3 regions of the Paenarthrobacter sp. 4246 genome follow, and region 3 is predicted to be linked to each of the others. Evidence: predicted binding sites of a transcription regulator. Region 3 holds the regulator's gene; each other region holds the start of a gene.
What was found. Region 3 encodes Rex, which represses fermentation and respiration genes when NADH is low (regulators of the CRP and FNR family bind a similar motif). Its sites were predicted from a motif close to CTTGTGAANNNNTTCACAAG; they were not measured.
Positions count from the first base shown of each region.

Region 1: ABIE35_RS09115 (ALF repeat-containing protein) is a predicted target of Rex. The motif match lies at 2,292-2,311, and genes of this name have one in related genera.
Region 2: ABIE35_RS05435 (glyceraldehyde-3-phosphate dehydrogenase) is a predicted target of Rex. The motif match lies at 2,901-2,920, and genes of this name have one in related genera.

Region 1 is NZ_JBEPOP010000004.1:258,762-269,334, reverse strand. It holds gene ABIE35_RS09125 (HNH endonuclease) at 1-776, shown strand, start outside; gene ABIE35_RS09120 (amino acid permease) at 773-2,233, opposite strand; gene ABIE35_RS09115 (ALF repeat-containing protein) at 2,500-4,602, shown strand; gene ABIE35_RS09110 (IclR family transcriptional regulator) at 4,779-5,585, shown strand; gene ABIE35_RS09105 (SRPBCC family protein) at 5,586-6,023, opposite strand; gene hutU (urocanate hydratase) at 6,186-7,925, shown strand; gene hutH (histidine ammonia-lyase) at 7,930-9,522, shown strand; gene ABIE35_RS09090 (hypothetical protein) at 9,720-9,968, shown strand; gene ABIE35_RS09085 (hypothetical protein) at 10,089-10,310, opposite strand; gene ABIE35_RS09080 (NAD-glutamate dehydrogenase) at 10,414-10,573, opposite strand, start outside.
Region 2 is NZ_JBEPOP010000003.1:15,774-26,346, forward strand. It holds gene ABIE35_RS05415 (Nif3-like dinuclear metal center hexameric protein) at 1-808, shown strand, start outside; gene ABIE35_RS05420 (zinc ribbon domain-containing protein) at 899-1,636, shown strand; gene ABIE35_RS05425 (YaaA family protein) at 1,664-2,428, opposite strand; RNA gene rnpB (RNase P RNA component class A) at 2,486-2,878, shown strand; gene ABIE35_RS05435 (glyceraldehyde-3-phosphate dehydrogenase) at 3,142-4,629, shown strand; gene ABIE35_RS05440 (hypothetical protein) at 4,702-4,911, shown strand; gene istA (IS21 family transposase) at 5,074-6,765, shown strand; partial or broken gene istB (IS21-like element helper ATPase IstB) at 6,762-7,576, shown strand; gene ABIE35_RS05455 (hypothetical protein) at 7,773-8,933, opposite strand; gene ABIE35_RS05460 (hypothetical protein) at 9,126-9,395, opposite strand; gene ABIE35_RS05465 (HNH endonuclease family protein) at 10,167-10,573, shown strand, end outside.
Region 3 is NZ_JBEPOP010000001.1:496,449-507,021, forward strand. It holds gene ABIE35_RS02280 (Hsp70 family protein) at 1-182, opposite strand, end outside; gene ccsB (c-type cytochrome biogenesis protein CcsB) at 387-1,454, opposite strand; gene resB (cytochrome c biogenesis protein ResB) at 1,454-3,163, opposite strand; gene ABIE35_RS02295 (cytochrome c biogenesis CcdA family protein) at 3,163-3,918, opposite strand; gene ABIE35_RS02300 (TlpA family protein disulfide reductase) at 3,924-4,529, opposite strand; gene ABIE35_RS02305 (histidine phosphatase family protein) at 4,534-5,199, opposite strand; gene ABIE35_RS02310 (YceI family protein) at 5,407-5,958, shown strand; gene ABIE35_RS02315 (hypothetical protein) at 6,139-6,852, shown strand; gene ABIE35_RS02320 (hypothetical protein) at 7,113-7,859, shown strand; gene ABIE35_RS02325 (redox-sensing transcriptional repressor Rex) at 7,909-8,616, opposite strand; gene ABIE35_RS02330 (glutaredoxin family protein) at 8,690-8,944, opposite strand; gene ABIE35_RS02335 (HAD family hydrolase) at 9,207-10,055, shown strand.

The sequences.
Region 1 (10,573 bases), on a different contig from region 3:
CGGTCAGTCTGCGTCCTGCTCCGGACACCATGACGTACCTCACCGCACTACTCCCGGTCGCTCAAGGGGTGGCCGTTTATGCCGCGCTGTCCCGGACGGCTGATTCCGTCCGCTCCAGTGGGGATGAGCGGACCCGCGGCCAAATCATGGCAGACACCCTGACCGAACGCGTTACCGGCACGCCGGGTGGTGTTGCAGGTATCAACCTCAACCTCGTCATCACGGATCGCATGCTCTTCCAGGGCGACTCCGAGCCTGCCCGTCTTGATGGCTACGGAATCGTCCCCGCGGAATGGGCAAGGGCGCTTTTTGTCGACGAGCCCTCCGGGTTGGAGGATCAGGTCCATCGGGGCCGCGAGGGCACGGAACGCCGCGAGCGCACGGAACGAAGCGAATTTGCAGTGCTGCTCCGCCGCCTGTACACCGCTCCCGGCAGTGGCGAGCTCCTGACTATGGACTCAAAAGCACGGTTCTTCCCCCAACGGTTGCGGAGCTTCATCCAGCTCCGGGACAACACATGCCGTACTCCCTACTGCGACGCGCCCATCCGGCACATCGACCATGTCATTCCCTGGCATTCAGGAGGCAGCACACATCTCCACAATGGAGCCGGGCTGTGCGAAGCCTGCAACCATACCAAGGAAAATCCGGGTTGGGCCGTCGCTAGCATGCCCGGTGACGTGCACACACTTCAGGTCCGCACTCCCACCGGGCATAACTACCAATCCAAAGCACCACCGTTGCCGGGGCACAAGCCCACACGCCTCACAAACTAACTTGCCTTCACCACCGGTAGGGCGGCCGTCTCATCCACCAGTTCTGCCCGGCGCAAGCCGCCCCCGCGGACCCACAGTTTGTAGGCCACGAACAGGAGGACCAGCCAGGTTCCGCCCACGTACAGGGCTACCCGTGTGTCCTCGAAGACGCCCAGGATCACGATGACCATCGCCATGAACGCCATGGTCAGGATGGACGCAGCAGGCCACAGCGGAGAACCGAATTCCGACGCCGGCAGCCCCTTGCGCTTGATCTCCCGCTTCATGGCCACGTGCGACGCCAGGATCATCACCCAGACCCACACTGTGGCGAACGTCGCGATGGAGGCGATGAGCACAAAGACATCTTCCGGAATGACGGCGTTCAATACGACGCCCACCAGCAGGATCCCGCCCATCATCACGACGGTCATCCACGGAACGCCGTGGCGGGAGATCTTGCTGAAGCTCTTGGGTGCGTGGCCCTGCTGGGCGAGGCCGAACAGGATGCGGCCGGCTCCGAAGATGTCGCTGTTGATAGCGGAGAGCGCGGCAGTAATGACCACAGCGTTGAGGATGTGCGGTGCGGCCGGGATGCCCAGGCCGTCGAAGATCTGCACGAACGGGCTGCCGCTGCTGCCGATCTCGTTCCACGGGAAGATGCTCATCAGCACACCCAACGTCAGTACGTAGAAGAGCAGCACGCGGACCGGAACGGTGTTGACTGCCTGCGGGATGACTTTCTTGGGATTGGTGGCTTCGCCCGCGGTGATGCCGATGGTTTCGATCCCGCCAAAGGCGAACATCACCACTGCGAACGCGGCCAGGAGCCCCTCGAAACCGTTCGGGAGCAAACCGCCGTGGTTCACGAGGTTTCCCAATCCCGGTGCCACGCCACCGCCGTCGCCCGTTTGGAAACCGAACACGACGATCGCCGCACCACCGACGATCATGGCGATGATCGCCACCACCTTGATGAGCGAGAACCAGAACTCCAGTTCACCGAACACCTTCACGCTGAGCAGGTTCATGGCGCCAAGGAACAGAATGATGGCCAGGACCCAGATCCATCTGTCCACCTGTGGGAACCAGAAGCCCATATAAATACTGAAAGCCGTGACGTCGGCGATGGCCACAATGGCCATCTCGAACACGTACGTCCACCCGGTCACGAAACCCGCGAACGGTCCCAGATACTTGGACGCGTACTGGCCGAAGGAGCCCGACACCGGGTGTCGGACAGCCATTTCGCCGAGGGCACGCATCACCATGAACACGGCCGCGCCGCCAATGATGTAGGCCAGCAGGACGGCCGGGCCTGCCTTCTGAATCGCAGAAGCCGAGCCGTAGAAGAGGCCCGTGCCGATTGCGGATCCGAGGGCCATGAAGCGGATGTGGCGGACGTTCAGGCCTCGGTTGAGCGCCGTACCCGCGGCCTGGAGGACAGAGTTCTCCGCGGCCAGCTTGGTTTGTTGCATAGTAAAACCTTCTCGTCTTTGGGAGGGGATCGCTATCCAGCAGATCACTTTTGGGCCTCTTGTGATCGGACTCACGGGGGTTTGGTGTCTTTGATCGCAGACACTGCTGCCCTGGCGGACAGGGCGGTTTTGGAAGGTGGTCAAAGTCATAGCCTCCGTTCGGATATGATGACCGCGGACAGCTCATCAATACGGTCAGGCATCCCTCGCTTTCAGCGTCGCCCCCCTTGAATTCAGCGCTGCCACCGCATCCTTATGGGGGACTTTTGATTTCTGTACTTCGTGACACCCGCCGCCGCTGGGCCGCTGCCGTTGTTGCCGTTCTGGCTGGCGCGTCTTTGCTCTATGCATCCCCAGCCCAGGCTTACGACATTCCCGATTTTGAGGTTCCCAGCGCGTCGCAGGCTCCTTTGCCATACGTGGAGCGGGCGTCGGACGCGGCGGGCGTCCTGGAGCTGTGGAGGACGGGTGGACCCGCGACCCGCGCCGCTGCGGCGACAGCTTTTGCAGGTGGCAGCGATGCGATCCGGGCATTCGTCGACGGCGGTCAGGACGTGTCGCTGGCAGCGGACCGCAAGCAGTTGGTCACCGAGCTGACGGAGCGGGGGAGCGCGCATGTTCGCTCGTCAGCTAAGAACGTCCTGGCGGCGAATGATCCCGCAATCATCGCCGGCTTCCTCTCGGTGGGATGGGCCCAGACGTGGAAAGGCGATCTGCGCACTGCGGCGACGTTCTTCACTGAGGTGGAGAACCCCCGGATCAAGGCTGCTGCATCGAAGGTCCTGGAGTCCGGCGACCAAGCAGTGGAGAAGTTCGTTCTTGAAGGCTGGCGAAATATTGCTCAAGGGCAGGACCGGGAGGCCGTAACCTACCTGACTGATTCCCCCGTAGCTGCCGTTACGCTCGGAGCCCAGGCAGCCTTGGATACCAACAACCCTGAGGCAATCGCGGACTTCCTCCGCTACGGCCAGTTTGTCGCCGCAGACCATCACACCGAGGCGACCGCCGTGACTTCGCTGCTCCAGCAGGTCAAAGACGATGTCAAGGCCAACCCTGTCGGTGCTGCAGCAGTCGCCGACCGGGCGAAGACCGCCGTGGAGCAAGCACGAAACACCACCGCGGCCGCCCGCAAAGCAGACACGACACGTCTGACTGCTGATCGTGATCTCCTCAGTGCCCAGGCTGTTCCGCGAAATGTCCTGGACAGCGCAAGCGTGGCTTCCGAGAAGCCGTTCAAGGAAGCCTTCGCAAAAGCCGCCAAGGAATTGCCCGGACTGCTGTCGACCCTCACCGCTCCCGGTGCCGATCTTGACGCACTCATCAAGGAAGCCCGGCAGGTCGCCCTGGATCTCGCACTGGTCGGCACACCTGAAGTGAAGAAGGCCGCCGCGACCGCCCTCGTGGGTGGGGATTCGGCCATCAAGGACTTCGTGGCCAAGGGCCACGCGGAAGCCATTGCACGGGACTCAAGCGGTGTGTCTGCGTTCGGCGCGGACCGTCAGCGGGTCTATCAACTACTGGCCCAGGGCGGCAGTCACGTCAACAAAGCCGCGGATATTGCCTTGGGCTCTGCCAACCACGCAGATGTCCGCTATTTCCTTGAGTATGGTTTCGCTGCTGCGCAAGATCTGGACAACCGCATCCTTGCCTACGCCACCCTGGACAAGGGGGCGGAACGGCGGGCGGCTGCCACTGTGGCGCTGGAGGGCAGCCGGGCTGACCTTCGGGCGTTCGCCGCCGCCGGGCAGTTTGCTGCTGCCAAGCGCGACGAAACCACCGCCGCCCACGTTGCCTCGATCGACGCCATGATCGCCGAACTCGCCGGGCTGGCTGACAAGGCAGCAGTCGACGCCGGTGTGGTGGCTGACGCTGCGAAGGCCGCCGAAGCAGCGCGCCAGGCGGAGGCGGCGAGGGTTGCCGAAGCAGCGAAAGCCGCCGCAGAGGCAGAGCAGGCACGCGGTAAACTTCCCCTGAATGTGCCGCGGGTTGACTCTTCCGGGTTGTTCGAGGCAGCCCCCACCGTGGTGCCATGGCCGCAGGCCCCAGGTTCCGCCGTCGCGCTTGGCGTCACCGGCGAGGCGCCGGACGGCGAGCCTGTCGATGCTGAACGTCCTGACATCACAGATGTCGACGTCCCGCCGGCTGCGACGTGGCCCAGCGAGTCGGCTACGGAGGAGTCTTTGTCGCCAGAGGCGGCGGCTCCCTTGGCAGTTTCCTCTACCGGGCTGGGCGGTTGGACCATCGGCCTGATTGCGGCACTGGTCCTGGCCGCTGCCGGTGCCATCGCGTTCCTGCTGCGTCGGAAGGGTCCAGTGCCAGCGACGGCAGCTGTAAAGCCTGGCGGCGCGGGCGCTGCCCCCAAGCCGTAGCCCGGGTCCTGCCCCAACCGCGGCCCGTGGCCTGGGCAAGCCGGGACTGTCTGGCACTCCAGACACCGGGCAAGCTCGACGGGTTGGCTGCGTGGCACCTCAGGGTGCACGCTTGAGTACGGGATACCGGACAGACGTTTGTTCCGCTGGTCCCGAACCCTGAGCAGTGAGGAACCATGACAACGTCGCCAGTGGCACCAGGCAAGGCCACTTCCAAAGTCCCTGCCGCCGAGAATACCCTGCGGATCCTGAAGCTGCTGGCCTCGCGACGAGGCCCGATGGCGGCGTCAAACATTGCCACGGCACTGGGCCTGCCGCGATCCAGCGTCTACCACCTGTTGGGTGTGATGGAGGCCAACGGCTTCGTCCTGCACCTCCACGAAGAGCAGCGATACGGGCTCGGCATCAGCGCCTTCGAACTCAGCTCCGCATACTCGCGCCAGGAGCCTTTGTCACGGCTTGGCCGGCCCATGCTCGCGTCACTGGTTGATGTGATCGGCGAGAGCGCACACCTGGCAGTGCTCCATGGGCGCGACGTTCTCTACATCGTGGAGGAACGCGCCAAGAACCGCCCCAGCCTGGTGACCGACGTCGGGGTCCGCCTGCCCAGCCACCTCACCGCGTCAGGCCGCGCGATCCTGGCCGCGTTGCCAAAGTCGCAGGTCCGGGCGCTGTATCCGAACGCTGCTGCCTTCACTTCGCGGCACGAGGTGGAGTTCCCCATCATGAAATACTCCGCGTTGTCGTCTCACCTCGATCAGGTGCGGCAGCGTGGCTACGCCACGGAAAACGGCGAAATTACGCCTGGATTCGGCTCCATCGCCGCCGCAGTGACGGACCACGTTGGATGGCCGACGGCGGCAGTCGCCGTCACGTTCTTGGAGGACAAAGTGCCGGCTGAGCAATGGCCGGTGCTGGCTTCACGTATCCGGAAAGCGGCAGACGAATTGTCGGTCCGGATCCACGGGCGACCTGGGGGCTAGCTAGCCCCGCCCCAAGGCATCGCGCTCGACGAGTTTTCGGAAGGTCTCAAGCTCGCCCCGGAAGCTGCCGCGGTAGGAGCCCATGGCGAACAGCCGGCCGAAGATTCCAGCGATAAATCCCCGGGTGACGAACACCTGGTTGATGCGCGTGCCGTGGCCCTCGGCAGTGAACATTACATCTGACTCGCCCTTCAAGATTGCATTGCCAAAGCGGGTGCGGATGTGCCAAGGCCGCTCAACCTCAAGGATTTCGGTGGGGCTTGCCATCCGCCCGAACCACAAGGTGTAGCGGCTGCCGGGCTCATCAATCGAACCAACCAAGTCGCCCGCCCGGGTGACTCCGCCGATCCACTCGGGGTACCGGTCAAGATCCGTCCAAGTCGCAAAAACGTGCTCGGGTGGTGCTGCGACAAGGGTCGAAACGCGGAACGTTGCCATGGGTCCAGCATGCGCTCTTTGCCGCTGGAATGCGAGAGGCTTGGCGGGTCTGTAATCCCGGACAGCACCACTCCAAAAGCCGTTCCTGCCGCGCGATAAAGGGGCTTTAGTAGAAGCAGAAGATCTTTCCAGCACACACTTCCCACTGACGAAGGAGCCACCATGGCACCCGCCGATTTCACTACAGGAGCCCGCCCGGTCAAGGCTGCCCGGGGTACGGAGCTGACGGCCAAGTCCTGGCAGACCGAAGCGCCGTTGCGCATGCTGATGAACAACCTGGACCCCGAGGTTGCCGAGCGCCCCGATGACCTGGTCGTCTACGGCGGTACGGGCCGCGCCGTCCGCTCTTGGGCCGCTTTCGATGCGATCACCCGGACCCTGGAAAGCATGGAAAAGGACGAGACCCTCCTGGTCCAGTCCGGCAAGCCGGTAGGTGTATTCCGGACCAACGAGTGGGCGCCGCGCGTACTTCTGGCCAACTCCAACCTTGTGGGCGACTGGGCAACGTGGCCCGAGTTCCGCCGCCTCGAGGCCGAGGGCCTGATGATGTACGGCCAGATGACGGCCGGTTCCTGGATCTACATTGGTACCCAGGGCATCCTGCAGGGCACGTACGAAACGTTCGCCGCCGTCGGAAATAAGCTCGCTGCCGCCAGGCAGAACACGGGCCGTCACCCGGCACCGGCGGCAGCCGGTTCCACCGAAGGTCCGTTGGCGGGCACCCTGACTTTGACCGGCGGTTGTGGCGGCATGGGCGGCGCCCAGCCGCTGGCTGTCACCCTGAACGACGGCGCGTGCCTTATTGTCGACGTCGACGAAACCCGCCTGCGCCGCCGCGCCGGCAAGCGCTACCTGGACGAGGTCGAAACGGACCTGGACACCGCGATAGCCAAGGTCAACAAGGCCAAGGAAGAGCGCCGCGGCTGGTCCGTCGGCTACGTGGGCAACGCCGCCGAGGTCTTCCCGGAACTGCTGCGCCGCCACAAGGCCGGAGAGCTGACCATTGATGTGGTCACGGACCAGACGTCCGCGCACGATCCGCTGTCCTACCTTCCCGAGGGCATCAACGTCGATGAGTGGCACACCGAAGCCGAAGCCGACCCGGAAGGTTTCACCAAGAAGGCGCAGGCATCCATGGCTCGCCACGTACAGGCCATGGTGGAATTCCAGGACGCCGGCGCCGAAGTCTTCGATTACGGCAACTCGATCCGTGACGAGGCCCGCAAGGGCGGCTATGACCGGGCGTTCGAGTTCCCGGGCTTCGTCCCGGCATACATTCGTCCTTTGTTCTGCGAGGGCCTTGGCCCGTTCCGCTGGGTTGCCCTGTCAGGTGACCCCGAGGACATCGCCGTGACGGACAAGGCCATCAAGGAGCTCTTCCCGGAGAACACCCACCTGCACAAGTGGCTGGACGCTGCAGCGGACCGTGTGGAATTCGAAGGCCTGCCGGCACGTATTTGCTGGCTCGGGTACGGCGAACGCCATAAGGCTGGTCTGTTGTTCAACCAGCTCGTGAAAGAAGGCAAGGTCAAGGCTCCGATCGTGATCGGCCGTGACCACCTGGACTCGGGCTCGGTGGCATCGCCTTACCGCGAGACCGAATCCATGGCTGACGGTTCCGACGCGATTGCTGACTGGCCGCTGCTCAACGCCATGCTCAACACTTCCTCCGGTGCCACGTGGGTATCGATCCACCACGGTGGGGGCGTCGGCATTGGCCGGTCCCTCCACGCCGGGCAGGTCTCCGTCGCTGATGGCACAGACCTCGCCGCGGAGAAGCTCGAACGACTCCTGACCAACGACCCCGGCATGGGCGTCATCCGCCACGTCGACGCCGGTTACGACCGCGCCGTCGAAGTCGCCAACGAACGCGGCGTCCGCATCCCCATGAACGAGAAGTAAGAACATGACTATTACCTCCAACGAGCAACTCACCGTCACGCTCGGTTCCAGTGGCGTGACCCCGGAAGACGTCGTCGTCGTCGCACGGCACGATGCCAAGGTGACCATTTCCCAGGATGCCCTGGACAACGTGGCCAAGGTTCGTGCCCACATTGACGATCTCGCTACCAGCGATGTCCCGGCGTACGGCATCTCCACGGGCTTCGGTGCCCTCGCCAACCGCCACATCCCCAACGACCTCCGCACGCAGCTGCAGAAGTCGCTGATCCGCAGCCACGCAGCGGGCATGGGCCCGGCCGTTGAACGCGAAGTGGTCCGCGGGATCATGTTCCTCCGCGCCAAGACCTTGGCCTCCGGCCGCACGGGCGTCCGTCCAGTGGTTCTGCAGACCATGGTGGACGTCCTCAACGCCGGCATCACTCCGCTGGTCCGCGAGTTTGGTTCGCTGGGCTGCTCCGGCGACCTCGCGCCGCTGTCCCACTGTGCCCTGGTCCTCATGGGCGAAGGCGAAGCAGCGGGTCCCGACGGCGAACTCTACGGAACCGCTGGCCAGCCACCTGTTGCTGAGCTGCTCGCGCAGCACGGCATCGAGCCGGTCACCCTCGCCGAGAAGGAGGGCCTGGCCCTCGTCAACGGCACCGAAGGCATGCTCGGCATGCTCCTGATGGCCATCGCCGACATCCGTTTGCTGCTTGCGACGGCGGACGTCACCGCCGCGCTTAGCGTCGAGGCCCTGTTGGGTACCGACCAAGTGTTCCTGCCCGAGCTCCACGCCGCACTGAGGCCGCACCCTGGCCAGGCCGCCAGCGCGGACAATATGCTCCGCGTGCTGTCCAACTCGCCGATTGTTGCTTCCCACCGGATCAACGACACCAAGGTCCAGGACGCCTACTCGCTGCGTTGCGCCCCTCAGGTTGCCGGCGCCGTCCGCGACACCGTGGACCACGCCGCGCTGGTGGCTTCCCGCGAGCTCGCAGCTGCGATCGACAACCCGGTGGTCCTACCGGATGGCCGCGTCACGTCCAACGGCAACTTCCACGGCGCCCCCGTGGCCTATGTCCTGGACTTCCTGGCCATCGCCGTAGCGGACCTCAGCTCCATCGCCGAGCGTCGCACGGACCGCATGCTCGACCCCGCCCGCTCGCACGGACTGCCGGCCTTCCTCGCCGGAGACCCCGGTGTTGACTCCGGACTGATGATCGCGCAGTACACGCAGGCTGGTCTGGTTTCGGACAACAAGCGCTTGGCCGTGCCCGCATCGGTGGACTCCATCCCGAGTTCCGCCATGCAGGAAGATCACGTGTCCATGGGCTGGCACGCTGCCCGGAAGCTGCGCAAGGCCGTGGAGAATCTTCGCCGCGTGCTCGCCGTCGAGCTTGTCACCAGCGCCCGCGCCATTGACATGCGGACGCAAATGTCCGACGGCGAACTCACCCCGGGTCCTGCCGGTACGGCAGTGCTTGAGGTGCTTCGTGAAGTAGTCCAGGGCCCGGGCGCCGATCGGTTCCTGTCGCCGGAACTGGAGGCGGCTGACCGTTTGGTCGGCTCCGGGGCGGTCCGCGCGGCCGCCGAATCCGCCGTCGGGATTTTGGCCTGACGTCGAATAAAACGCTCATTTGATGGGCATCTTTGTCACGCCCCGGTCTTTGTTCGCAACGCAAGCGCCGGGGCGTGGCAAATGTAGTAGAACTTATGGTGTACGTCACGTCCACAACAACGGTGTTGTGGGCTTGACGGTCAACCGTTAACAACTCAATACACAACAGAGAACATCCACAAAGGGGTAGAAGTTCAATGAAGGCACGCGGAGCAGTCCTGTCCAGGCGAAGCGCTCACTCGGCAACGGTTTCCGACTGGAAGACGCTGAACGTTGGCGAGGCGGTGGAAGTGGTCAAATATGCCCACGTGATTGCCACCGGCAGGGTCGAGGAAATCTCCAGCAGCGGGAACGTGGTGTGGCTTGAGCACTCCGGCCCGGGCGTTACCGAAGAGGGCAAGGAACTGTTCATGAAGTCCGACGGCGTGACTCTCCGCCGGGCATAGGCGGAGGTACCGCAGAGATACTTGTTTAACAGAAACCGGGGCTCGTTCCCTTCCGCGGGTAGTAGATGCGGAAAGGAGCGGGCCCCGGTTTTGCGTCGCTGCCGGAAATACGTTGGGGTATCAGGCGGCGAGTACTTCGCGGGTCTGACCGAAGGGAACGGATTCGTCCAGAGCCACGGTGTAGGTGCCGGGCTCGTGGCGCGTCACCAGAATTCCGCAGGCAGCGTCTGCTGCTGCGTTTTCGATCAGGGCATCCACGGCGCGGTCGAGTCCGTCGTGGATCTCGTCTGCCTTCGAGAAGGACAGGCGAATTTCGCGTTCTGCAGTCATTGCAGGGGTCATTGGGGGGCCTCCTATTACGTGCCGCATGCGAGGGCGACCCATCAATCATAGGTGGTGAGCGCCGAAAATATGTAAGATGACTGGCAGCCAGGTGACCTGCGTCTCATCTCCGAACCATGGCACGGAGGAGTTTTACTGCTACTGAAAGAGCAGCGATATCCACCGGACCTGGCTTGATGGCCTCCCGGATGGTCTCTTGGACCCGCGTCAACTGCTCGATGTTTCCGTGCTCCCAATCCACGATCCGTTCCACAGGATCGGCG
Region 2 (10,573 bases), on a different contig from region 3:
TGAAGAGCTCTGGCCCGAGTCACTGGCCGAGGAATGGGACGAAGTTGGCTTGGTTGTGGGACGCCCCAACGTCCCGGTGACCAAGGTCCTCTTTGCCGTAGACCCCACGTTGGCTGTCATTGACGAAGCCATTGAGTGGGGCGCCGGTCTGCTGATCACTCACCACCCTTTGCTCCTTAGAGGGGTGAACTCCGTGGCCGCCACCTCTGCCAAGGGCATGGCGGTGCACCGGTTGATCGAGGCCGGAACGGGCCTTCTGACCGTCCATACCAACGGCGACTCCGCAGTCGGGGGAGTGTCGGACGTCCTGGCCGACGCCTTCGGACTGGAAAACGTGGAGCCGCTGACTCCGGCTGCCAACGGCTTGCCTGAAGAGGGCATCGGCCGCGTGGGTGACCTTCCGGAACTCATCACGCTCGGTGATTTCGCGGCGAGGGTCTTCGAAATGCTGCCTGCAGTGGCCGGCGGCGTCCGCGTCGCCGGAGACAAGGACGGGCTGGTGCGGCGGGTTGCCGTCTGCGGTGGCGCCGGCGACAGCTTGTTCGACGCCGTTCGTGCCAGCCATGCCGACGTATACGTGACCGCAGACATGCGCCACCACCCGGCCTCGGAAGCCCGTGAGGGTGCAAGCAATGGCCGGCCGTACCTGATCGACGTTTCACACTTTGCCAGCGAGTGGCTGTGGCTGCCTGCCGCCGCAGAAGCGCTGGGCAACGTGCTCGCGGACCAAGGCTACGACGTCGAGATCCGTGTCAGCAGCACCAACAGTGATCCCTGGGACTTCATACTCACTCCCGGCGGGGACTAGAGTCTAGAAGGATACGGACAGCCTCAACAGAATGGGGCAAGTCCGGCCGGAACTGATCTCCAGGCCCGGCAGCGATAAGCGGAGGTAAGCGTGGCGAAAGCAGCACCGGCAGAACAATTGAAATTGCTTGAACTGCAGGGGCTGGATGCCAAGCTGAAGTCACTGGCCGGCCGCCGGAAAGTCCTGGAGACAGATCCCCGGATCACGGACCTCACGGATGCGCTGAACGTGGCCAACGGCGAACTCGGAGCAGCCAAAGTTGCCGTCCATGACGCCGAGGCCGAACTTCGCCGGGCGGAAGCCGACGTGGAGCAGGTAGCCACCCGGATTGAACGTGACGAGACCCGGCTCAACAGCGGCACCGGCCTGTCCAAGGATCTGGTGGCGCTCCAAAGCGACATTGCCTCACTGAGCAAGCGCCGCTCTGACCTTGAAGACGTGGAGCTCGAAATCCTGGAGCGCTTGGATACTCTGCGCGAGCGTCAGGCCGCACAGCAGTCGATCGTTGACGACATCCAGGGCTCATTCGGCAGCATCCGTGCTGAACTGGATGAAGCCATAGCCGAGATTGCCGCCGAAGAAACTGTGGTTCGGGGACAGCGGGCAGCGTTCGCCGACACCCTGGACGCCGGATTGCTGGCGGTTTACGAGAAGACCATTGCCAAGCGCGGGGTCGGCGCCGCCCGGCTGTTCCACGGCAAATCCGAAGGCTCGGGCATGATGCTCAGCCCTGGCGACCTCGCCGAGGTCAAGGCTGCGGCAGAGGACGATATTGTTTTCTGCCCGGACTCCGGGGTCATCCTGGTCCGTTCGGCCGACTGGAACTGACCGGGTCTCACTCTTCCCGGCCTGAACTCAGCTGGACAGGATGATGTTGAGCGCGTGGGGCTTCCGGGCAGTGCCTTCTACGAGTTCTGCAGTCCAGGCTTCTCCGGCAGCCTTCAGGAGCTGGTCCGGGGTTGCCGGAGCCTTGCCACGCCGGGTCAGCAAGTGTCGCGCCAGTTCGCCGCGGGTGTGTTTGGCGAAATGGCTCACCACTGTGCGCTTGCCATTGGCTTCATTGAACACATTAACGTTGACGGTCTGCGCCGCCGGGGGAGCCCAAGCAGCGGCATAGGTGCTGGAGCGGCAATCCACCAGGAGTTCTCCTTCGGCACGTGAGGCGAGGGCGGCGTTAAGCTGCGGCTTCCAGTAGGAGGCGAGGCGTCCGACGTCGGGCAGTGCAGTCCCCATGGACAGCCGGTAGGCGGGCACGTGGTCGCCAAAGCCGATGGCGCCCCAGAGGGCGGAAACCACCAGAATGGACTCAGTGGCCTTACGGCGCTGGGCCGGCGTCATGCTGTTATAGCCCAGGGCGTCATAGAGAACCCCCGAATACACCTGGTGCGCAGGCGCTGCCGGTTCGGTATGGAGCCGGGTGTTACGTTCGATGTCGCCCCGCAACGAGGCGCCGACGCCCAGCAGTGAAAGTGCATCCTCGTGTGCGCTCACTGTGCCCAGGGCCTCGAGCACTTTTGCCCGGTAGGGATTCAGCTCGGGAAAGCTCAGCGACTCCCACTCGATGACGGGACCTTTGGGGGCGGGGGTCTTGCCTTCGGAAGGCGGCAGCAGAATCAGCACCCGTCGATATTACCGGGGACTTTGGCGGGTCCCAACGCCGGTAGACTGGACGGCGGATGGGTCGACCAGGCGGTCGCGCGTCACGAAAGTGGCTCGAGGAACGTCCGGGCTCCGTAGAGCAGGGTGGTGGGTAACGCCCACTCGGGGTAACCCGCAGGCCAGTGCCACAGAGAAAAGACCGCCTGCGCTGCGTGATGATTTTCATCGCGGAGCAGCAGGTAAGGGTGAAACGGTGGTGTAAGAGACCACCAGCTCCCTGGGTGACCGGGGAGGCTAGGTAAACCCCACCCGGAGCAAGGCCAGACAGGACACGTTTGAGGGCTGCTCGCCCGAGTGTCCGGGTAGGCTGCTGGAGGGCGTCGGCAACGGCGTTCGTAGATGGATGGCCGCCACTCTCTTTCCGGTAACGGAAGGGGATGACAGAACCCGGCGTATCGGTCGACCCATCCATTTATGACTGGCGAGAACCCGCCGTGTGAGTGATTTCACGCCGCTGGGCGGACTACGCCCCCTCCTTCCGCCGTAGAATGGTTTGTGAACGTAGATGTTCTGCCGCCGGGACTGCGTTCGCAGCCGGCGGATTTTCTTTGCTCTCGTTCAAGGCGCTGTGGGTGGACCGAAGCCCGCCGGCGCATGTGCCGCAGGACTACTCCGGGCGGCCGCTGCCATCTGCATACGAGGACGTATGTGGTTGACCCAAGGAAGGTAGTTCTGTGAGCCAGACGTCAGATTCTTGTCTTGATAAGTGGATGGGCCGGGAGGCTCTCGCCGAGGCCATGATTCCGGTGATCGGCCGGCTGTACCGGGAAAACAACGTGGTCACCAGCATCCATGGCCGCAGCCTGATCAACAAGTCCACCATGAACATCCTCAAGGCGCACCGATTTGCCCGCCGGATGAGCAACCACGAGCTCCTGCTCGAAGAGACCGCACCCTTGCTGAACGCCCTGTCGGAGCTGGAACTCGGCGCAGCAGCCATTGACATCGCGCGCCTGACCGAAAAGTTCCGGGCTGAAGGCAATGGCGCCTCCTTGGATGAGTACCTGCGCGCTGAGCTTGCCGAGATCGTGGGCAAGCGCGGCGCTGACGACCGGACCAGCACCGACGTCGTGCTTTACGGCTTTGGCCGTATCGGCCGTCTCCTGGCCCGCATCCTCATCGAAAAGGCGGGCGGCGGACACGGCCTGCGACTCCGCGCGATCGTAGTGCGCAAGGGTGCCGAAAACGATCTTGTAAAGCGCGCCAGCCTTCTGCGCCGCGACTCCGTTCACGGTTCCTTCGAGGGCACCATTCGCGTGGACGAGGAAGCCAACACCATCACCGCCAACGGCGTGCAGGTCCAGGTCATTTACTCGGACAACCCTGCCACGGTGGACTACACCGCCTACGGAATCAAGGACGCCCTGGTGGTAGACAACACGGGGCGCTGGCGCGATGCCGAAGGCCTCTCCCAGCACCTGCAGAGCAAGGGTGCTGCCCGCGTCCTGCTCACCGCCCCGGGCAAGGGCGACCTCAAGAACATCGTCCACGGCATCAACCACAAGGACATCTCGGACGATGACAAGATCGTCACTGCTGCTTCCTGCACCACCAACGCCATCACCCCGGTGCTCAAGGCCATCAACGACAAGTTCGGCATCATCCACGGCCACGTGGAAACAGTGCACTCGTTCACGAACGACCAGAACCTGATTGACAACTTCCACAAGGGCGATCGCCGCGGACGTTCAGCCGCGCTGAACATGGTCATCACCGAAACCGGGGCCGCCAAGGCCGTAGCCAAGGCCCTCCCGGAACTTCAGGGCAAGTTGACCGGCAATGCCATCCGCGTTCCCACGCCGGATGTTTCCATGGCCATTCTCAACCTGAATCTGGAAAAGGGCACCACCCGGGACGAAGTCAATGACTTCCTCCGCGAAATGTCCTTGCACTCCGATCTTCGGAAGCAGATCGACTACATCGATTCTCCCGATGTTGTCTCCACGGACTTCGTTGGCTCGCGCCGTGCAGGCATCGTCGACGGCCTGGCAACGATCTCCAATGACAAGAATCTTGTACTTTACGTTTGGTACGACAACGAGTTCGGTTACTCATGCCAGGTTGTCCGTGTCATGGAGGAAATGGCCGGCGTCAACCCGCCGTCGTTCCCTGCCCGCGACGTCGTGGCTCCCATCGCCGTTCTGGAAACGGCCGGCGCCTAGTACCCGGAAGTATTCGCGGGTTTCCCGGCTGAATCACTGGTATCAGCCGGGAAACCTGACCAAAATGGGTTCATGGAAAATGAATCAACTTTGGAGCACGAGACAGCACTGGAACATGCGCTGGACGTAGCCCGCGCGAATCACAAACAAGCCCAAAAACTCCTGGATCAGGCTGTCGCAGCCAACGCCTCCGGCGACGTCCCGGACCAGCGGGTGGAGCAATTGCGCGGACTCCTCGCGCTGGCCACCGAGGACCTCCAACGCGTGCTGCGCGAGCAATAAACCCGGATGATTATGGCAGTTTGAGTGGAGACCGGTTTTGCAGTTTGACTTGAGCCCACTTCGCGCGGTTTTACGGCTCGCCGGTTGATGAATCGCAGTTTCGTTTGAGCCCACCCCACCGTTGGTTCCGTCAGAGTGCTTTTCCAACAGTGGAAGGCAGTGATGGAGTTGAGAGTGGAGCTGTTCGCGAGGATCCGCCGGGATGCCAGGGTCCGGGGTTTGTCGATCCGGGCTCTGGCCAAGGTGCACAACGTCTCGAGACGAACGGTCCGTCAGGCGCTGTCGGCCGCGGAACCGCCTGAACGGAAGCCACCAACACGTCGGGCCCCGAAACTGGGTCCTTTGAAGCCGGCCATTGACGCGATGCTGCTTGCTGATCTGGACGCTCCACGAAAACAACGCCATACTGCGCAACGGGTTTTTGACCGTCTGGTTGATGAACACCAGGCGGTCATTTCGTATTCATCGGTCCGTCAATACGTCAAATCCCGGCGGGCTTCGATCGCGGTTGAGTCCGGAAACGCCCCGGTGGAGGCTTTCGTGCCGCAGGAACACGCTCCGGGCGCGGAGGCGGAGGTGGACTTCGGGGATGTGTGGGTGGATCTGGACGGGGTCCGGACCCGTTGCTACATGTTTGCTTTCCGACTCAGCCACTCTGGGAAGTCCGTTCATCGGATTTACCCGACCTGCGCCCAGGAAGCTTTCCTGGAAGGCCATATCGAAGCGTTCAACACCATTGGTGGTGTCCCTGCCCGCCATATCCGTTACGACAACCTCACCTCAGCGGTGACGAAGGTCGTCTACGGTGCTGGCCGGCAGCGGGTGGAGAACGAGCGTTGGGTGTTGTTCAAATCGCATTTTGGTTTCGATGCCTTTTACTGCGAACCAGGCATAGGCGGCGCCCATAAAAAGGGCGGAATTGAAGGCGAAATAGGCAGATTCCGCAGGAACTTCCTAACCCCGGTCCCGGTCGTGAAGACCCTCGCCGAGCTCAACGACAAACTCCGGGTCTGGGACGAGGAAGAAGACGCCCGCAGGATCTCCCAACGCCTGCGAACCATCGGGCAGGACTTCGCCGTCGAACAACCCCTGCTTTCGCCTGTGCCCTCGGAAACCTTTGATCCGGGCCTGGTCCTAACTCCCAGGGTTGATCGGTCCTCACTGGTCACCGTCCGATCGATGAAGTACTCCGTCCCCGCACGGTTCATCAACCGCAAAGTACGAGTCTCCCTGCAAGCGACGCAGGTGAAGATCTTTGACGGCCGGACCCTGATCGCGTCGCATCCTCGAACGGTCGGCAGAGGCCGCCAATGCGTGCAGCTGGACCACTATCTTGAAGTACTCCGTATAAAGCCCGGCGCGCTCCCTGGATCCACGGCCTTGGCCCAAGCCCGCCAGTCCGGGGCGTTCACGCCCGCCCACGACGCGTTCTGGGCCGCCGCCCGAAAAACCGATGGAGATACCAAGGCAATCCTGGAACTCATTGATGTGCTGCTCCTGCACCGGGTCATGAACGCCTCCGATGTCATCGCCGGGATCACCGCAGCCCTGACAGTCGGTGCGGTCAGCGCCGACGTCGTCGCAGTCGAAGCCAGACGGGTAGCCGCCGAACGGAACACCCCGGGGTGGGTTCCGCCCGAATGCGATTCCGGCGCGAAAGAAGGAATTGTCGAGCACCGCATTGTTAGTCTCACCCAGCGCCGCCTAGCCGATCCGGCGGCCGTGATCGCCGGTCTGCCGCCGGATAGGCGCCCGGCCCCAACCGTTGCCGGCTATGACCAGCTGCTGGCTAAACGCACCACTCATGCCACCGAACCCGGCGTCGTCACCACAACCAAGGAGCAGATCTCATGAGCCCAACCCCGCCAGTTGTTGTGTCCCAAACCCTGCGTAGGCGCCGGGGTTTGACCGAACAAGCCGCCGTTGCGGCCGTGGACCAGGCATGCAGGCGGCTGCGGCTACCCACGATCAGGGCCGTCCTGGACGAAGCCTTATCTGTGGCTGGTAAAGAGCAGCTGAGTTATCAGGGCTTCCTGGCCGAACTCCTCTTGGCCGAGTGTGATGACCGGGACCGTCGTTCCTCGATCCGAAGGGTGAAATCCGTTGGCTCCCTAGGGATAAGTGGCTTGGGGACTTTGATTTCGACGCTAACCCGAACATCAATGAAGCAACAATCCACACGCTGGCTAAAGGGGACTGGATCCGCAAAGGCTCGCCGCTGTGTCTCATCGGCGACTCAGGAACCGGAAAATCCCATCTGCTCATCGGGCTAGGCACGGCCGCTGCGGAGAAAGGCTTCCGGGTCAAGTACACCCTCGCGACCCGGCTCGTGAACGAGCTCGTAGAAGCCGAAAACGAAAAGGCCTTGGCCAAAACCATCGCCCGCTACGGCCGCGTGGACCTTCTTTGCATTGACGAGCTGGGTTATATGGAACTCGACAAGCGCGGCGCCGAGCTTCTGTTCCAAGTCCTTACTGAACGCGAAGAAAAGGCATCCGTCGCGATCGCCACCAACGAATCCTTCTCCGGATGGACGAAAACCTTCACCGACCCGCGCCTCTGCGCCGCCATCGTCGACCGGCTTACGTTCAACGGGACCATCATCGAAACGGGAACTGACTCCTACCGCCTCGCCCACACCCTGGCCCAGCAAACCGCCAGCTAGATGTGGGCCCGACTCAAATCGTGCAAACGGAACAGGAATGCGCGTTTAGCATTTCGGCGTCAGTTTGGGGCGACAGACCAATCCCTTCCCATGACGTTCAGTGATTATCGGGAGTCGCCGCTGTGCGGAAGACCCGACCGCGTCAGATTCCCTACCAACCTAGTAGCAGCGCCAAGGATCAGCGCCGGGAAAGCTGTTACCAGGTTACGAGGATCATCCCCAGGCTGCTGGCTATGGTCCGGGTGGAAGTAAACCACACAGTGCCGCTGCATAGATTGCCTCCGCCGTCGCGGACGCTGCCGCAGCCGGCTCCGCTTGTCCATGGCCAGACAATGGCCTGGATCATTCCCGCAGCGCCGACGGTGCCGTTGCCATATGGGACGAGGACCGGTCCGCCGCTGTCACCTTCGATTGCAGAGATAGCTCCGGCCGTCTGCATGAATCCTTCAATCTGGGAAGCTTCGCCGTAGCCGTCGTTCCACTTGTGTCCCATTTTGGAGATACCGATATTGCAATGAACCCCGGAATTTCCTCCACTGGTGCAGACACGATCACCGAGGGAGACGTCATGGTAACCAGACACAGCCTTGGAATATCCCGCGCTGTTGTTCCATGCCCCATCGAACATCCACTTGCTGCCGCGCTCGGAGAGCAGTACTGCTTGGCCATCAGGTGAGTCCCGCCATTGCAACCCCAAGGACGTGTTGGAATTGTCACGCGCGTTCCAATATCCGCTCCGGCAATGGCGGGCCGTGTTGGTGTACGTTGCATCCCTGGAGTAGGCCAACGCAAAGCCAGTGGAACAGCCGTTGTAAGCGGTGGAGTGGAGCATATAAGCGCCGGAATTGAACGGACTTGTATCGTTCATCCGGGTCGCGGCGGCGACCCGGACGCCATCGATGACTCTTACCGGCACTTTAGCGATAGCCTGCGCCGAGGTTTCCACGGCTGCCCGCTGGTCAGCGGCCAGTTTCAATGCCGGACTCGTGAGTGCGTGGCCTTCGATCTCGATCTGGCCGTCGTCATCTCGAATACCGCCAACACTTTCAACTTTGAATCCCAGGGCCTCGAATGACGGTTTTTGCGCCAGGAGCAGGTTCACGGCGGCATCGATTTCGGCGACGGAGTATGGTCTCTCCGCAAACGTGACTGTGATTCCGCGGGCTTTGCCCTCAGAAGCGACAGTGTCCCGAAGATCGGAGGGGCCTTTCCACAGGACTTTCGTTGATAATGTCGCGGCATCATTGACCTGTTCGACGTAGCCCGCCTCGTATATTCCTCGAAGCTGAGTAATCCAGTATTTGAAGTCAGAGAGCTTCTTCTGATTCTCCAGGAACTCCGTACCGATGCTTTGCACGTACTTGTCTATGGCACTCCCACCTGAGGGGGTTTCGGGTGGGTCTGAAGCCGCTGTTGCGGGGCTAGCCAAACCAGCCAAAATAAGGAAGGTCGATGCAGCGACGTACACAAATTTTCGTGCCAGGTTGTCCCCCTAAATGATGAAGCGGATAAGAATTCCTTTGATGCAGTGACTTGCTGCGAGCTTGGGTCAGGAAGTGGAGAAGGAGATGGAGTCTTGACCGCGCGTCCAGGTCAGGATGCCGTCCGCGTACGCCAACTCCACGCTGCCCTGCATGAGCTCGAGAATCCATGTCCGTTGTTCGCCGGCAGACTCTATGCAGCCATCCGCGCCGAGGGCCTGCTGCCCAGTCAGCCGCATGGTGGTGCCAGTGATCGTGACGGGCCCATCCAGAGGCCCGCACGGCATCACCGTCGTCAAGTATGTTTCTCCACCGCGTTTTTCCAGCTGGGCTGTCACTTCGCCTGAAGATAACCACGGGAGCGGAGTGCCGTCTGCGGATCCATCAATGCTGGTGTACTTCCCGCAGGGCGCCTCGGCCAAGAACTGGGCACACTCAGCGGAGCTAGCCGGCGAAGTTACGCCCGGACTTGAACCTCCCGGCGACGACGCACACGAGGAAATCGTCAGCCCCAAAAAAGTAATAAAACAGAAGCAACCAAGCGTTTTGCGGATCTTCATTGGCCCCCCAAACTGAACTTGGTCGAAGCATATATGAGACCGCGAAACTTGTCCGCAAATAGTGAGAGCCGATTTGAGAACGTAAGTCCCGGCTTTTGCAACTCTCCCTACGTGCAGATCCTCGGGAAGGGCATGACCCTCTAATCCCACCGCTCTGACGGGCACGAAGCCTTCGCCCAGTAATGACGGACATATCGGGTTGGATGCCGTGATCCGGCATCGTGAAGGCGTGAGTGTTCACTGCGTTGGTTGGGCATGGTCGTCGCTAGTGCTCAGCGGTGGAATGTCTGAGGATTGGGTGGGTCAGCTCGGTCGTGCAAGGCCTCTGACAGGGTTACCTGCCGTGAGGCCGCCAATCCTTGCAGCTGCCAGTGGGATCCGTTCAAATTGCGATTACATCGAAAAGTGGTCCCGAATCGGGTTGCCATTCTCACCCGGAGATCCGCCCCCACGGTGTGACTTCTCCTACACACTGTGGATACCGGCTCTTTCTGTCGGGGCCTTGTCCTACGCTCGTAGGACATGCCTGCCCCCACTGGACGGAGTCCCTTGAGTATCACCTGGTCTGCCTACAAACGCGCCCGCCGCAGATCCCGGCAAGCATGGACGATTCTCGCCTTGGCTGCCGCAACCATCGTGGCGGCGCTTTCCTGGTTTTTCACCGCGGGCCAATTCTCCGCCGCAGATCCGTGGGTAGCAGGACCCAACGAAGCGCCCGTTTACAACCCCCTCTGGATGAAACCCGTGCGCGGCGCCGCCCCGGTGACTGCCGAGAAGGCCGCCGATGCCTTGGACCGGCTGCCGGTCAAGGGCAGGGCCCCCAAATCAGACTATGACCGGGCGGCCTTCGGACAGGCCTGGGCCGATGCCGACCGTAACGGGTGCGACACCAGGAACGACATCCTCCGGCGTGACCTTTCCGCTGTCGAGTTCACAGAAGGATCTTCCTGCAAGGT
Region 3 (10,573 bases):
CGTTCGGCCGCTTCGCCTACCAGCACACGGCCGTCGTCGGCGTAGAACAACACCGAGGGCACGGCGCTGCCATGTAATCCCAACGGGAGGATTTCCGGTGTAGGGGTTGGACCCTGGTCAGGCTTAACCAGGGCTGCTGCGGTAAAACTCGTCCCGACGTCAATGGCGAGAACATAGTTCATAGCTACCTCAAAAGAACACGGCGCGTCGCTAGCGGGCTGCATCACAAGCGGGTTCTGAACAAGGTAGCACCTGCCTTGGACAGGCAAAAGGCTTGTTTAGTGCACCGTTTTGTTGTTTCTCGAGGGACGGGCCCAAGCCAGGGACAACGCCCCTGCTCAGGCCCGGACCGGGGCTCTGGTCCCTATGACGGCTGGGTAATTGGTTTAGAGCCCGGAGTAGGAATGCAGGCCGTTGAAGACCGTGTTCACCAGAGTGAAGTTGATGATGACGCAGGCGTAGCCAACAATAGACAACCAGGCTGCGCGTGTTCCGGTCCAGCCGCGGGTGGCCCGCGCGTGCAGGTAGCCGGCGTAGACAACCCAGATCACAAAGGTCCACACTTCCTTGGGGTCCCAGCCCCAGAAGCGGCCCCAGGCCTTTTCAGCCCAGATGGCGCCGAACATGAGGGTAAACGTCCAGCCGATGAAGGCGATGGCATTGATGCGGTAGGAGAGATTCTCAAGGCTCAGCGCGTTGGGGACCAGGCGCATGAAGCCCAGCTTGTCCGCACGGCCCGCAGCGAGGCTCTTCTGGCGGTACGACTGCAGCAACTGCAGCACGGACATGGCGAACGTCAGTGTGAACAACGCTGAGGAGAGCACTGCGATGGAGACGTGGATGATCAGCCAGTAGCTCTGCAGTGCCGGAACCAGGTGACCCACCGGGGTCCAGAAAGCAGCCGATGCGGCCACCAGCATGATGATGGCCAACCCGATCACGAACGTGCCCAGGAACCGCAGGTCTCGGCGGATGAGGACGATCAGGAAGACAGCTACCGCCACAAAGGCACCTGTAGTGAGGAACTCGTACATGTTGCCCCACGGCACACGCCCTGCACCGAACGCACGGGTGACAACGCCCGCGCCGTGGATGAGGACACCCAACACCGTCAGGGCCACGGCCACGCGGGCAGGGGCGCGGCGTTCGCCAGCGTACTTCATGTCGCCGGCGGCGGTGCCGCCCTCATAGGTGAGGCCCGACGTCGGACGCTCAGCGCGGCCTGCCGGCCCACCGGCGTCGGGGCCTCCCAAGCCTCCCGCGACGCGGCCTGCAGCAACCGTGACCTTCTCGCCCGCAGTGCTGGCCGCAGCCTTCAGGTCCACGGCGCGGAGCATCTTGCTGCTCTTGGCCAGGTCCCAGGCAAAGGCGATGAACGCCACGGTGTACGTGCCGGCGGCCAACAGCATGAACAGTTCGCTGTATTGACCCAGGGTTTCGTTGATGACGGGCATTACTGGTCCTTCGAGGTTGAGGAAGATCCTGCTGTTCCTGTAGCGGTGTCCTGCGTCTGTGGGATGTTCCATTCCCGGGCAAAGATCTCGCGTAGTGCTGCTGCTTCGCCGGCCAGGCGGTGATCTTCACCGCGGGCCAGCAAGCCGTATTCCACCATGGTGCGGCCGTCCGCGTGGGTTCCGGTGCGGACCCAGACGCGGCGGCGGTTGATGTATAGCGACATGACCAGGCCTGCGACTGCGAGGAAACCGAAGATCAACGCGTAGAGCTGGCCGGGGTTGTGGTGGATGTCCACGCCGATGTACTTCTTGACGCCATCGAAGGTAATGCTGCCTTTGCCTTCGGGCAGGTCCACGGTAGCCCCGGGAGTCAAGGTGATGCCGCCTGCGGCGAGGTCCCGGGCATTGAGCGGTTTCAAGTCCTTGACGTCCAGTTCGAACACGTTCTGGGGCACGCCCTTGTCCAGGCCGAGGTCTCCGTAGAAGGAATTCAGGCTCAGCTGGGGGTTGAAGAGTTCCGGCGAAGCGCTGAACGAGGTGCCGTCTTCGGTGACGAACGCCGTGGGAAGGAAGAAGCCCACAAAGCCAAGCTGTTCCGGCTTCGCGTCGGGGACCTTGATGACCACAGACGAGTAGTAGTTGTCGCCCTGGACCTTGGCCGTGACGGGACCCTGGAAGGAAACATTTCCCTCACCGTCGCGGACGGTGACCATGGGTGCGTAGCCGTTGCCGGTCAGGTAGAGGCTGGTACCACCGAGGGAAACGGGGTCATTGACCTTGAGGGTTTCCTTCTTGACCGGCGAATCCGGTCCTTCCTTGGTGGATACCTCGGCCGTGTAGTCGATCGGCTGGCCTGCTTTGCCTGGGGATTCACGGTCGAACTTGGCTTCGAACTTGTCCAGTTGGACGGAGTACGGCTGCAGCGCGCTGCTCTGGAAGTTGGTGCCGGGCGTGAATTGGTCGTAGCCCACCAGGGTGTTGACGAATGTGTCGCCCTCCACCAGGATCCGCTGGCCGCTGTACCCGTAGAGGCCGCCGATGGCCACTGACACCAGCACACCGATCAGCGAGGTGTGGAAGACCAGGTTGCCCACTTCTTTCAGGAAGCCGCGCTCGGCACCCAAGGACGGCAGGGCGCCGTCGACGTCCCTGACTTCCACGCGGTAGCCGCGCTTCTTCAGCAGCCCGGCGGCATCGTTGATGGCCTTCGACGCCGGGATCCCGGCGTCGGCGGGTACCGCCAAGGTACCGTACTCCGGCAGGCGCGAAAGGCGCTTGGGGGTGCGGGGCGGCTGGGACTTCATGGCCTTGTAATGGGCGATGGCGCGGGGGGTGACGCAGCCGATCAGCGAGATAAAGAGCAGGATATAAATGGCCGAGAACCAGGCCGAGGAGTAGACGTCGTAAAGCTGCAACGCGTCCAGGAGCTCGCCGTAGGACGGGTTGTCCTTGATGTACTGCGTGACCACCGAAGGGTTCGCCGGCCGCTGCGGGAACAGGGAGCCAGGCACTGCTCCAACGGCGAGGAGGAGCAGCAGGAACAACGCTGTGCGCATGCTGGTCAGCTGGGTCCAGGCCCACCGGAGCATGCCCTTGAACCCGAGGGCAGGAAGTGCGGCCTCGGACTTGGCCTGCTGGAGTTTCCCTTCCGCTGTGCGGGTGCTTTCAGCGGACGGTGACTTCTTTGTGGCTTTCACGGACTCGCTCATCAGATTGGCAACTTCACATCGTTTTGGAACCAGTACTGCAACTCGGTCACCCAGGTTCCCCACACGCCGGTGGCCATCAGGATGCCGAGCAAAATCAGGATGCCTCCGCCGATCCGCTGGATGGCCAGACGGTGCTTGCGGAAGAAGGACATGACGCCCATGCCCCGGCGGACGGCCAGCGCAATCAGGAGGAACGGGATGCCCAGTCCAAGGCTATAGACGAACGCCAGGAGCGCGCCCTTGGCTGCCGAGGAACCACCGGACAAGCTCAGCAACTGTACCGCGGAGTACGTCGGTCCAATGCAGGGCGCCCAGCCCAGGCCAAAGGTCAATCCCAGGAGCGGTGCGCCCCAGAGGCCGGCCGGCGGTTTGGCATGGATCTTCGCGTCGCGCTGCAACCAGCCGAAGCCGCCCATGAACACCACGCCCATGATGATCACCAGGATGCCCAGCAACTGCGTAATCCAGGCGTTCTGCGGGCCGGTCAGCAACGTGCCCAACTGCCCGAAGGCGCCGCCCAGGAGAACAAAAATTACCGAGAAGCCCAGGACGAACAGGCCGATTCCGGCCAGCATGCGGCCACGCCGCTGCTTTTGGAGGTCGACGCCGGTCAGTCCAGTGACGTAGCCAAGGTAACCGGGGACCAGTGGCAGCACGCATGGCGAAAGGAAGGAGACCAGCCCGGCCAGCAACGCCACCGGCACAGCCAGCAGCAGCGATCCGTTGAGGATCGTCTCGGCGAAGGGACTGTTCATGGGTGCTACTCGGCCACTGCGGAAGTAATGAGGGCTTTCAAAGTGCTCTTCTCAATCTCGCCGAGCACGCGGGAGGCAACCTTGCCATCCTTGTCCAGGACCAATGTTGTGGGCACTGCACCCGGCGGAACAATGCCGGACACGGACAGGAGCACAGCCCCGTCCTTGTCGTTGAAGCTCGGGTAGGTGATGTTGAAGGTTTTGTCGAAGGCCTCAGCGGTAGCTTGTTCGTCGCGCAGGTTGACGCCGAAGAACTGGACGCCCTGGTCCTTGAAGTCCTGGTGCAGGGCTTCAAGTTGGGGCGCCTCGATGCGGCAAGGTGCACAGGCAGCAAACCAGAAGTTCAAGACCGTGACTTTCCCCTGCAGGTCTTCCGGCTTGACCTGGTTGCCGTTGAAGAGGGTGCCCTTCAGCGCCACTGGGGCGGCACGGTCCGCCTTGGCGAATTCGGTCACCGAACCGTCACCGGCAACGTAGTTCTTGTTATCGCCGGCTTTGGCTTGCTTGGCGAGGGAGTCTTCCTGGGCGCACGCGGACAAACCCATGGTCAGTCCTGCGAGGAGGACGCCACCGGCAGTCAGCACACCGCGACGTGAGAGGTTGTTGTCCATGCTTCTATGCCCCCGGGGTGCTCGCCGCGCCCGGAAGCAGGACGGCAGCAGGTTCGGTGTACTCAACGCGCACGATCTTGCCGTTCCCGTCCAGCGTCAGGGACGTCAGGGAGGTGAGCGTGCATTCGCGCTTGCGGGGATCGTGCGCCAGGCGGCGTCCCTCTGCCGTCAAACGGGTTGACCAGATGGGGAGCTGATGGCTCACGAGGATGGCTTCGGCGCCGTCGCCACCCAGTTCAACCGCCTTGACCCGGGCGTCTTCAACTGCGGCCAGAACCCGGGCCGCTTGCTCCTTGTACGGCTCGCCCCAGGATGGCCGCAGCGGATTGCGGAAGTACAACCAGTGCTTGGGCTTCAGGAATTCACTCTTGGTGGGGTGGAGCCCCTCAAAGTGGTTCTCGGCCTCGATGATGCGGGGCTCGGTGGTGATCTCCAGGTTCAGGGCCTCTGCAGTGGGCATGGCCGTTTCCTGGGCACGGGTCAGCGGTGAGGCGACCAAGTGGACAATCTTGGCACCCTGGCCGGCACGTGCCACAAAGTGGTCCGCCAGCATACGGGCCATCTCCCGGCCACGCTCGGAGAGGTGGAATTCCGGCAGGCGGCCGTACAGGACGCCGTCGGGATTATGGACCTCGCCATGGCGAAGCAGGTGGACAGTTGCTTGGGGCATGTTTACCAGTTTCTCAAAGAAGCGGGGCGATCCGAAATCTTCTACCGCTAGTAGAACTCAAAGTTTTTCCGAAATGTTCCCCGGAGTTGGAATAAAAGATGCATATGCATGTTTATACTAGACACGAAGCTCGGTTGACGCTTCAAGCAATGAGTTCGACCGGGCAAGCACGCAGTACCTACCAATCGATATAGGAGCAACACCATGATGACTCTCCCCGCTTCCGTCACCACCGGCACCTGGACCCTCGACGCTTCGCACAGCGAAATCGGCTTCACCGTCCGCCACGCAGGCATCAGCAAGGTTCGCGGCCAGTTCAAGGACGCTTCGGCCACCCTCGAGGTTGGCGAAACCCTCACCGATTCCAAGGTCAGCGCCACCATCCAGACTGCCAGCTTCGACTCCGGAGACGTCAACCGCGATGGCCACGTCAAGGGCGAAGACTTCTTCGACGTGGAGAAGTTCCCGGAAATCACCTTCGTGTCCCGCCACGTCAAGGCCAACGGCAACAGCTTCGACCTCGTGGGCGATCTCACAATCAAGGGCGTGACCAAGGAAGTATCCATCGAAACCGAATTCAACGGTGTCGCAGTGGATCCCTTCGGCAACACCCGCGCCGGCGTTTCCGGCGAAACCACCATCAGCCGCAAGGACTTCGGCCTCACCTGGAACGCCGTCCTCGAAGCCGGTGGCGTGCTGGTCAGCGACAAGGTTGTCATCAACCTGGAACTCGCCTTCATCGCGCCGGCCGCTGCATAGGCCCTCGCTCCTGAGGCGGATTCACCCCAACGGCGCCACCCACAGTCTCCGGCTGTGCGGGGGCGCCGTTTCGCTTTTACGGAAGTCACCCCGCAATTGTTCGGCAAACAGCCTGTATTTCCCTGCGAGTTGGCTCCGAAGTTCCTATGCAACCTACAACCTGCGGTCTACAGTGATGCCATGAGTACCCCAGACGAAGCACCACAGCCACAGCAGCCCGGCTCCCAGCCTCCGCAGCCCGGCAATGTTCCTCCTGCGGGTTACCAGCCTCCGCAGGGCTACCAGCCACCCCAGGGTTACCAGCCGCCGTCGCAACCGGGCCAATACTCACAGCCCGGTCCGGCCCAGTCCGGTCCACCGCAGGCAGGCCCTGGACAGCCCGCCCCGGGGCAGCCTGGTTTCCACTTCGAAATGCCCACTGACGGACCCCGCAACTTCAACGACGTCATGCCCCAGGGCGGATTCTCGGGAATGTTCAAGACCCAGGGCCTTCCCACCGAGCTGAAGGTTTCGTACTTCATCTGGGTGATCTCCGGACTCCTTGGCCTGCTGTTCGGGCTGATCGGATTCTTCGCGATCATTGCCCTCTTCGCGTTCGCACCCGGCGTTGCAGCCATCCTGCTGATCATCCTGATTCTCACCCTGGCCGTGGCAGCGGCGCAGGTAGTCCTGGCGATGAAGATGAAGGAAGGGAAAGAGTGGGCCCGCCTCGCCCTCACCATCGTGGCCGGCATCTCCTTGCTCCTCACCATTTTCAGTGCGGCCAGCGCCGGCGGCTCCAGCACGGGCCTTGGTAGCAACTGGTTCGGCTTCCTCGTCAGCGCCGTAGCCGTAGTTCTGATGTGGCTTCCGAATTCACAACTCTGGTTCAAGGCAGTCAAGGGTCACGCTTAGCGCTGACGCAACTGCCGTCGTCGTGCCTTATCGACGGTGTACAGGCTGAAGGCCGCGGTAAATCCTCTCGGATTGCCGCGGCTTTCATCATGAAGGCGTAAGCCAACATGATGATTTTTGCCGTGAGCCGGAAATACCTGCGTGGGATCACCTGCAGCGTCAGACCCGGGAGGTACGGTGGAAGCAGAACCACGCTGGGGGCAGGGTCATTTTGCTGATCCCGGCGGCCGCACCAGCAGTCGAACAAGCAAAGGAATGCCATGAGCAACCCTCCCTACCCGCCGTCAAACCCGGGCGATGCCAACCAGCCCGAGCAGCCGGGCACCCAGCCTGCCGCACCGCAGTACGGCCAGCAGAGCCCAGCCGCACCGCAGTACGGCCAGCAAAGCCCAGCCGCGCCGCAGTACGGCCAGCAAAGCCCAGCCGCACCGCAGTACGGCCAGCAGTCACCCACGTACGGTCAGGCTCCCGCCGCTCCGCAATACGGACAGGACACCAACTGGCCAAGCCAGCAGCCCGGTCCCACCGCTGTGCCGCCCATGGTCAACTACGCCTTCTGGATGATCGTCGCAGCCGGCGTTCTTTCCGCCATCAGCTCGCTCCTGTTGGCCACCACTGGTGCTGATGCCTTCATCAACGCCATGAACCAGCAGGCAAGCCAGCAGGGTACCGACATCCCCGCAGGGTCCATGGAAAGCATGCGCGGTGTGATCGGCGTCAGCGCCGTCGTCGGCGCGATTCTGGCCCTCGGCCTCTACGCCTTGGTCGCTTTCCCCGTCCGCAAGGGCAAGAACTGGGCACGGATCCTGGGGACCGTCTTCGCCGCCATCTCCGTCCTGGGCCTCACCGGCCTGTTCCAGTTCGGTGCCACCTACGGCATCCTGCAGCTCATTGTGATCCTGCTGGGAGTCGCGGCGATCGTCATGCTGTACCTGCCGGCGTCGGCCCCGTACTTCCGCAAGGCGCAGCCGTTCGGCAACCCTTACCAGAACCCGTACGGCCGCTAAACACTCAGAGTTCCAGACGCTTCAAGCGCGGGCGCGGACCCGGCGAAGGCTAAACAGCCTGGCCCGGTGTCTGCGCCCGTTGTGCGTGGTACGCCAAAATCTGCAGCTCCGTGGCCATGTCCACCTTGCGGAGGTTCACGTGCGGAGGAACCTGCAACAGCACCGGAGCGAAGCTTAGGATGCTCCGGATCCCGGCGGCAATCACGCGGTCGCATACTGACTGGGCTACGGTGGCGGGCAACGCCAGCACCACCATGTTGGTGTGGGTGCGTTCCAAAACCCGCTCAAGCTCCGCGGAGTCGCTGACGCGAAGCCAACCTACTTCGTTGCCGATCACCATGGGGTCGGCGTCGAAGATGGCTACAACGTCGAAGCCGCGGGACTCAAAGCCGCCATACCGGGCCAGGGCCTTGCCCAGGTTACCGGCGCCCACAATGGCGACTTTCCAGTCATGGGTCAGGCCAAGGGCGGCGGCAATGTGGCGGCTCAAGTACTGGACTTCATAGCCGACACCGCGCGTCCCATACGAGCCTACATAGGAAAGATCCTTGCGCAGGGTGGACGAGCTGACACCTGATGCTTCCGCCAACGCTTCGGACGAGACCCGCTCCACGCCTTCGGCCAACAGGGAGTTGAGCGCGCGCAAATAGAGCGTCATCCGGGCCACAGCCGCGGGCGGGATCTGCTTGGTGGCAGGTTCATTGTCCCCGGTTGCAGCCTCCGGGGACGGTTCCAGCGCAGTCACGGTATTCTCCATTGCGTCGCTTTGTTGTTCCACTCTATGACCCCCGGGCCGGACTCAACAAAAGCCATTACCAACGGGTAACCCTTCAGCCCTCCAGGGCCTTCTTGAGGGTGCGGGTGAGCCGTTCCTCGTCAATCTTCCAAAAATCACGCTGGATACCGTCCACCAGCACCACCGGAATTTCTTCCGCGAAACGCTCCTGCAGTTGGGGATCGCCGTCGATCCGTTGCTCCTTCCACTGCACGCCAAGACTTCTGGTGACACGCTCGACGGCGGCACGCGCCTCGGTGCACAGGTGGCAGTCAGCTTTGGTGAGGAGAACGACGTCGGGAATAGCCATGTCTCAAAGGTACCGGCCAACCCTCTCTCACATCCCCTGCCCTACCGGCCAACCCTCTCTCACATCCCCTGCCCTACCGGCCAACCCTCTCTCACATCCCCCGCCCTACCGGCCAACCCTCTCTCACATCCCCTGCCCTACCGGCCAACCCTCTCTCACATCCCCCGCCCTACCGGCCAACCCTCTCTCACATCCGCCGCCCTACTGTGACGCCGCCGTGCGTCCTCGAACGCTGACCGCGGCGATTGACTAGACTCAAGTCATGCCCGAGGAGAAGAACGCCGCCGTGGTCGCAGATGCCTTGGTGCAGAAGCCCGCTGCGCAGAAGGACAAAGTGCAGCAGCGCACGGGCGAAGCCGCCTTCTTCGACGTCGACAACACCTTGATGAAGGGCGCCAGCCTCTTCCACGTAGCCCGCAAAATGTACGAACGCAAGGCTTTCACGTTGTCGCAAGCGGCAGGATTCGCCTGGAAGCAGTTCAAATTCGTCATGCGCGGCGAGAACATGGAAGACGTCCACTCGGTCCGCGACTCGGCGCTTACCCTTGCTGCCGGCATCACCGTGGATGACATCAAAGCCTTGGGCGAAGAGGTCTACGACGAAATGATCGAGTCGCGGATCTGGCCGGGGACCAAGGCACTCGCGGAACAGCATCTCAGGGTTGGACGCAAGGTCTGGCTCGTCACGGCGACACCGATCGAGGTGGCCACGGTTATTTCCACCCGGCTCGGACTGACCGGTGCCCTTGGCACCGTGGGAGAAGTGGAAGGCGGCATGTACACAGGGAAACTCGTGGGCGACATCCTGCACGGACCGGCGAAGGCAGTCGCGGTCCAGCTCGTCGCTGATCGCGAGGGCCTGGATCTGGATCATTGCTGGGCGTACAGCGATTCCGCCAACGACATACCTTTGCTCACCATGGTGGGTCACCCCGTGGTGATCAACCCTGACGCCAAGTTGCGCCGGCACGCCCGCGAGAACAACTGGCCCGTGTACGACTTCCGTTCCGGTCGCCGCGCAGCAACGCTCGGCCTCAAGGCCGCCACAGTTGGCGGAGCGGTATATGGCCTGTGGCGGGGTTTCTCAAGGTTCCGCGGCCCCCGCATCTGACCTTCTCTCACATCCCTCGGGCTTGAGCCAACCCCTCTCTCACACCCCTCGGGCTTAAACCAAACCTTCTCTCACATCCCTCGACTGCCTCGCCGAGCCTGTGGATAACTTACGATGACTCAAGCGTTTCTGGGCGAGAATGCCAGATATGCAGAACGCGATGCCCCTTCCGCCCCGACTTACCAACGCACCATTCACAATTGCCGAGGCCAAGGCCGCAGGCCTGAAGCAATCGCACCTCTGGAATCGTGTAGGAATAGATGGAGTCAGCCGTGGCCTTTATCGTCCATCGGATTGGGATTTCGAGCTATCGGCGGCTGCAAGGTCGCTGTCGGCCGCAAGTCCAGGGGCATGGATATCCCATGTAACGGCTGCGAGGCTGCATGGTGTGCGCCTCCCACCGTGGCTGTCTGATTCCAATGAGTTGCATCTCAGTAAGCCGCGGCATCTCCCGTCCGTCCGCCGCAAGGGCGTCATCGGACACACGGTAGTGGCCTCCGCCGACGAGATAGAGAATT